Roseobacter denitrificans OCh 114: one gene and its partner. The protein of the gene in region 1 binds, or shares a complex with, the protein of each later gene. Links are inferred from orthologs where the notes say so. Each region holds a gene or a part of one and is shown on either strand. Other genes may lie near its edges.

Region 1 (3,308 bases):
ATTCTCGCCGTATCCACCGGGACGAATGTTCGGGCGGCGCTTCTTTGGCTCCTGCACATCGGCGTCGATGCCATTCTCGCGCGCATATTCCACCGCGGCTTCCTTGGAGTCAAAGCGCAGCCTGACCTGCGACTGCATATCGCTAGACGATGTCCACCCCATCAACGGATCAACCTCGCGCGAGGACTGAGGCGCGAACTCCAGTATCCATTTATGCGTTTTCGCCAAGCCGGATGACATTGCGGTTCGGGCAGGTTGATAAATTCGCGCGCGCATCGTGCCACTCCTCAAAAATCATGCATGTATATCGGCAATTTTCCCCTCAAGAGCAAGACGCCAAATACGCGCATCCCGGCTAATTTAACTCAAAGGCGTAGCGCAAGGGCCCCAGAAAATCCGACGGTCGCGCCCGGCCTGACAACGGGCCGTTGCGCGACGGGGCCCCGACGCGCCCCCGCCGTCCCGTTTGCTTTCCTGCCAAAACATGTCAGCAAGCACAGGCACTGGCCTTGATCATGGCGCAGATAAGCGCATCTTGGCAGGGAAAGAGAGAACCGCATGCCCTACGCACATTCCGACACCACCGAGGCCGTTCTGGCCAACGCTGCACCCGACGTGCGCGCCCGCGAGAAACTGGAGGGTGGCAAGCGCTTCAAGCTGGCGACCGACTTCGAACCCGCAGGTGACCAGCCCACCGCCATCAAGGAACTCGCTGCCGGTGTGCTGAGCGGGGAACGCGACCAAGTGCTTCTGGGGGCGACCGGCACGGGCAAGACCTTTACCATGGCCAAGGTGATCGAGGAAACGCAACGCCCCGCGATCATTCTGGCCCCCAACAAAACCCTCGCTGCCCAGCTCTATGGCGAGTTCAAAGGGTTCTTTCCCGATAACGCGGTGGAGTATTTCGTCAGCTTCTACGACTACTATCAGCCCGAAGCCTATGTGGCGCGCTCGGATACCTACATCGAGAAAGAGAGCCAGATCAACGAACAGATCGACCGCATGCGCCACTCCGCGACACGCGCCCTGCTTGAACGCGACGACGTGATCATCGTGGCCTCGGTGTCCTGCATCTATGGCATCGGATCGGTGGAAACCTACGGCGCCATGACGCAGGACCTCAAGACCGGGCGGATGTATGACCAGCGACAGGTGATGGCGGATCTGGTGGCGCAGCAATACCGCCGCAACGATCAGTCCTTTCAGCGTGGGTCTTTCCGGGTGCGCGGCGACAGCCTCGAAATCTTTCCCGCCCACCTTGAAGACCGCGCCTGGAAGTTGTCTTTTTTCGGCGAAGAACTGGAATCTATCACCGAATTCGACCCGCTGACCGGTGAGAAAACCAACACATTCGAGCAAATCCGCGTTTATGCCAACAGCCACTACGTGACGCCGAAACCCACGATGCAGCAGGCAATCATCAGCATCAAGAAAGAGCTGCGCACCCGGCTCGATCAACTCGTGGGCGATGGCAAACTGCTCGAAGCGCAGCGGCTGGAGCAGCGCACGAACTTCGACCTTGAGATGCTGGAAGCCACGGGCGTGTGCAACGGGATCGAGAACTATTCGCGCTATCTGACCGGTCGCGCACCGGGGGAGCCGCCCCCCACGCTCTTTGAATTCATCCCCGACAACGCCATCGTCTTTGCCGATGAGAGCCACGTCTCCGTGCCGCAGATCGGCGGCATGTACAAAGGCGACTACCGGCGCAAATTCACGCTGGCCGAACACGGGTTCCGCCTGCCTTCCTGCATGGACAACCGCCCCCTCAAGTTCGAGGAATGGGACGCCATGCGCCCGCAATCGGTCTTTGTTTCCGCCACGCCCGCCGCCTGGGAAATGGACCAGACAGGCGGTGTGTTTACCGAACAGATCATCCGCCCCACCGGCCTGATCGACCCGGAAATCGAAATCCGCCCGGTCGAGATGCAGGTGGACGATCTGCTGGATGAAGTACGCAAGGTGGCCGCCGATGGCTTCCGCACACTGGTCACGACGCTCACCAAACGCATGGCCGAGGACCTCACCGAATACATGCACGAACAGGGCATCCGCGTGCGCTACATGCACAGCGATATCGACACGCTGGAACGCATTGAAATCCTGCGCGATCTGCGGCTGGGTGCCTTTGACGTGCTGATCGGGATCAACCTGCTGCGCGAAGGTTTGGACATCCCCGAATGTGGGCTGGTGGCGATTCTGGATGCGGATAAGGAAGGCTTCCTGCGCTCTGAAACCTCACTGATCCAGACCACGGGGCGCGCCGCGCGCAATGCCGAAGGGCGCGTGATCATGTACGCCGACCGCATTACCGGCTCGATGGAACGCGCGATCGAGGAAACCAACCGCCGCCGCGCCAAACAGATCGCCTATAACGAAAAACACGGCATCACCCCGACAACGGTGAAAAAGAACGTCGAGGATATCCTCGCCGGGCTTTACAAAGGCGACACGGACCAATCCCGCGTCACCGCCAAGATCGACAAGCAGATGGCGGGCGGCAACCTGCAGGCGGTGCTGGACGGGCTGCGCACGGATATGCGCAAGGCCGCCGAGAACCTCGAATTCGAAGAGGCCGCAAGGTTGCGCGACGAAGTCAAACGCCTCGAAGCCGTCGACCTCGCCATCGCCGACGACCCCATGGCGCGTCAGTATGCAGTGGAAAAAGCCGTGGAAGACAGCGCCAAAGCCTCAGGCCGCAGCACACTGGGCCGCGGCGGCATGCGCGGCGGGGTGAAGCGGAAGCGGGGGCGTTAAATTTTGATCCTCGCACGCTCTCCTGGAAGGTATGCGCCTTTCTTGTCCCTCCAAACAAAGTCGATCTGCAAACTTTGTTTCAACGAACGTGCTGATCGAATTGCTATCTCAATCGCATCGTCAGACGAAACGCCTTGGTAGGATAAGTTCAGTTCTGGCAAAAATTTGTAACCCTCATCACTCTTCACGCCTTCTACGATATTTGCACCGGAACAATTCTTGACAGCCCTGAATTCGCCGTGTTCGTTCCAAAGCGCATGTAAAGATGCTTTAACCAAAGCGTCCCAAGTCGGCTTTTCGATTTCGCGGCCTGCAAATGAACCTTCCAAAACTTTTGTGTGACGCAACGGAGGAACCTCATGTGGACCAAAGTGCTTACCCATCCGCGTTGCTAATTCAACCTCAGTCCGGCTACTCCGTGAGTCCTTTGCGGCTTCTGCGGCTTCTGCAATATCCAAAACCTTAGCAAAAGCGGTGGCCGCACTGTCTACTAGCGGCGTCGCAAAGGCCTGCAGTCGCTGAAAATCACGTGCATATACTTCAATGTTCTG
Region 2 (3,431 bases), 2.0 Mb from region 1 along the record:
TGCGGTGCGACGTCTTCGGGGGATTGGCTGGCAACAGTTGACAGCGAATAGGGGATCTGTGCGCGCGCCGCTGCGCGGGCCAGATGCCCTTCGGCATCGGGCCACATCAGCCCGGACATGCCCACAGGTGCGACCCCGAACGGCAGCGGGCGTTTCACGTCGAGAAACGCGGTGCTCAGATCAGGGGCGAATTCGCCATGCAGGATCGAGGGGCGCAGGCCAATACGGTCCAATGCAGTACGGTTACGCCGCTGCGTGGCCTCGGTGCCGGTTGCCGAATCGAGATACTCCCACACGAATTTCGGTATACGGGCGCGGGCGCGGGTCCGCAGATCGGCGATCGCGGGATAGCGGTTGTGCAGGCTCATGCGCCTATTTGCCTGCCAGATCAGCGGATTGTCCAGAGCGGAAAAGCTGCAGAACAGAGTGTGAACTTCTCTTTATCTCCGTGCGATCGCGCGCTAGGGTGGGGTATGAGCAGTTTTGATGACATGGACGCTTTTGAGGGCGCATCGCTCTCCGCGCGCGCGATGGCGGCGCGCCCGCAACCCTATCTTGACGGGCTGAACCCCGCGCAACGAGAAGCAGTGGAGCAATTGGACGGACCGGTCCTGATGCTTGCGGGGGCCGGGACGGGCAAGACGCGGGCGCTGACGGCGCGGATAGTGCACCTGCTCAACACAGGGCGCGCGCGCCCGAACGAAGTGCTGGCGGTGACTTTCACCAACAAGGCCGCGCGCGAAATGAAAAACCGCGTCGGCGAAATGTTGGGCCAGCCGATTGAAGGGATGCCATGGCTTGGCACCTTTCATGCGATTTGTGTCAAACTGCTGCGCCGCCATGCGGAACTGGTGGGGTTGAAGTCGAATTTTACCATTCTGGACACGGACGATCAGTTGCGCCTGCTCAAGCAATTGGTGTCTGCCGAAGGCATTGACGACAAACGCTGGCCTGCCCGGCAGTTGGCCAGCATCATAGATGGCTGGAAAAACAGCGCATTCACGCCCGAAAAGGTGCCGACGAGCGAGGCGGGGGCGTATAACCACAAGGGCGTCAAGCTTTACGCCCAGTATCAGCGCCGCCTGATCGAGTTGAACGCGGTCGATTTCGGCGATCTGTTGTTGCATATGGTGACGATCTTTCAGACGCATGAGGACGTGCTGAAACAGTATCAGCGCTGGTTCGCCTATATCCTCGTGGATGAGTATCAGGATACGAACGTCGCGCAGTATCTGTGGCTGCGGCTTTTGGCGGCGGGTCACAAGAACATCTGCTGTGTGGGCGATGACGACCAGTCGATCTATGGCTGGCGCGGGGCGGAGGTGGGCAACATCCTGCGCTTCGAAAAAGACTTCCCCGGCGCACATGTGGTCAGACTGGAACAGAATTACCGCTCCACCCCGCATATTCTGGCCGCCGCCTCGGGCGTGATCGCGGGCAATGAGGGCCGTCTTGGCAAGACCCTTTTTACCGACGTGACCGAGGGTGAAAAAGTCCGCCTGATCGGGCATTGGGATGGTGAGGAAGAGGCCCGCTGGATCGGGGATGAAATCGAAGCCGCCCAACGCGGCACCCGCGGGCTTGAGAAATTCAGCCTTGATGACATGGCGATCCTTGTGCGTGCGAGCCACCAGATGCGCGCGTTTGAAGACCGATTCCTGACCATCGGTCTGCCCTACCGCGTCATCGGCGGCCCGCGCTTTTACGAGCGGATGGAGATCCGCGATGCCATGGCCTATTTCCGCGTCGTTGTCAGCCCGGACAATGATCTGGCGTTTGAGCGGATCGTGAACACGCCCAAACGCGGCCTTGGCGACAAGGCGCAGCAGACCATTCAGACGACAGCGCGCGCAAATGGCGTCTCCCTCTTTGAAGGCGCGCGCTTGGCCGTTGCCCAAGGGTTGATCAAAGGCAAGGGTGGCGCGGAATTGCGCAAACTGGTTGAGGGGATCGACCGGTGGATCACCATGCTGCATCAGCGCAAACAGGTGGATGGGGATGCGGTCATTGACGACGGGGGCGGGGGCGCGCTTGCGTTTTCTCACATCGAACTTGCCGAGGTCATCCTCGACGAAAGCGGGTATACGACCCATTGGCAAAACGAAAAGACACCCGAGGCGCCGGGGCGTCTGGAAAACCTCAAGGAACTGGTAAGCCAGCTTCAGAACTTTGAGAACCTACAGGGCTTTCTGGAGCATGTCAGCCTGATCATGGACAATGAAAGAGATGCGGGCGAAGAGAAAGTTACCCTCATGACCTTGCATGCCGCCAAGGGAACCGAATTTCCGTTAATTTTCTTACCAGGCTGGGAGGACGGTCTGTTGCCTTCGCAACGTTCAATGGATGAAGGTGGCACCGAAGTTAGAAATGGAAAACGAATTGCCAAAGGTTTAGAGGAAGAACGTAGATTAGCTTACGTGGGTATTACCCGTGCAAAAAAGCTATGTACAATATCGTTTGTAGCCAATCGTCTTATCTTTTCGAAAGGTATGAAGGGCTGGCAGTCTATGATGCCGTCCCGGTTTATCGACGAATTGCCGCCAGAGCATGTGGAAGTTCTGACCCCGCCGGGGCTTTATGGGGGCGGATACGGGGCCGCAGCTCCCCGCAGTACCCTGCATGATCAGGCAGCCGAAGCGAATGTGTATAATTCCCCCGGCTGGCGGCGGCTTCAGGCGCGCAGTCAGGACCGGCCCGTTTCTCAACCCCGCGAGTCGCGCAATACGGTGATTGACGCCTCTGCCTTGTCCAGTTTCGTGATCGGTGAACGGGTTTTCCATCAGAAATTCGGCTATGGTGCCGTGATCGCAATCGAAGGCGACAAGCTGGAGATCGCGTTTGAAAAGGCTGGCACCAAGAAGGTGATAGCCAAATTCATCACGGCAGCGGACGATATTCCGTTCTGAAAAAAATCGCCGCCGTGAAAGGACATTCGCGCAAGCTGCGGGTCGGACAGCCTTTGACGCGGTAGCGCCTGTTGGGAGATACGTGTCGCATGCCAAACCCTTATGTCCAGAAAATGACCAGACGCAACAACGCCAACGATCCGGCGCGGTTGGGCCAGCGCTATAGCCGTACAGCGTTTCTGCCCGAAGCTGGCAACACCGTCATTTGCCATCTTGATACGGCGCACCCGACCCATCACGCGATACTGGCGGCGCGCTCGAAAATGCAGGCGCTGCGCGGTGCCCAACGGTTTTTGTTCACGCCCGCCGCCAGCCTGCACATGACGGTCTTCGAGGGCGCGATCGAAACGCGACGCACGGCGGATGCATGGCCAAAAGACATCAGCCGGGACGCAGGGATCGACCATGCCACGGCGCATGTACTTGAACGGTTGGCCGGCTTCGTGCCGCCGCCCGCGTTTTCTGTGCGCATCGCCGGGGTCGCACCAACGGGACTCATCCTGCAAGGGGCGCAGGAAGCGGATG

The links.
Region 2: the proteins of uvrB (region 1) and RD1_RS15485 are in contact, whole or in part, in a crystal structure (PDB 7EGT), measured with the Thermus thermophilus proteins. The link is inferred for Roseobacter denitrificans OCh 114 from one-to-one orthologs. Residues at the interface, in WP_096411307.1 of Thermus thermophilus: Glu23, Leu25, Arg26, Asp27, Gly28, Glu29, Arg30, Phe31, Arg55, Glu326, Asp327, Phe328, Glu379, Ser382, Gln383, His398, Gly400, Arg401; in WP_096412145.1 of Thermus thermophilus: His654, Arg656, Phe657, Gln666, Asp668, Glu669, Lys680, Arg681, Leu682, Ser683, Lys685, Tyr686, Ala687.

The regions. Positions count from the first base shown.
Region 1 is NC_008209.1:1,214,271-1,217,578, reverse strand. The notes cover bases 171-3,157. They hold uvrB (excinuclease ABC subunit UvrB), read left to right. Parts: upstream 171-558; coding sequence 559-2,757; downstream 2,758-3,157. Other genes in these bases: RD1_RS05780 (T4SS efffector SepA family protein), read right to left, coding at 2,754-3,157; RD1_RS05790 (ETC complex I subunit), read right to left, coding at 171-276. Outside these bases: more of RD1_RS05790, read right to left, coding at 1-170; more of RD1_RS05780, read right to left, coding at 3,158-3,308. UniProt on the Escherichia coli protein: The UvrABC repair system catalyzes the recognition and processing of DNA lesions. A damage recognition complex composed of 2 UvrA and 2 UvrB subunits scans DNA for abnormalities.
Region 2 is NC_008209.1:3,237,381-3,240,811, reverse strand. Bases 80-3,189 are described here. They hold RD1_RS15485 (ATP-dependent helicase), read left to right. Parts: upstream 80-473; coding sequence 474-2,906; downstream 2,907-3,189. Other genes in these bases: RD1_RS15480 (DUF1868 domain-containing protein), read left to right, coding at 2,996-3,189; RD1_RS15490 (alpha-hydroxy acid oxidase), read right to left, coding at 80-368. Also shown: more of RD1_RS15490, read right to left, coding at 1-79; more of RD1_RS15480, read left to right, coding at 3,190-3,431. UniProt on the Escherichia coli protein: A helicase with DNA-dependent ATPase activity. Unwinds DNA duplexes with 3'-5' polarity. Translocates on single-stranded DNA with 3'-5' polarity. Initiates unwinding more efficiently from a nicked substrate than double-stranded DNA.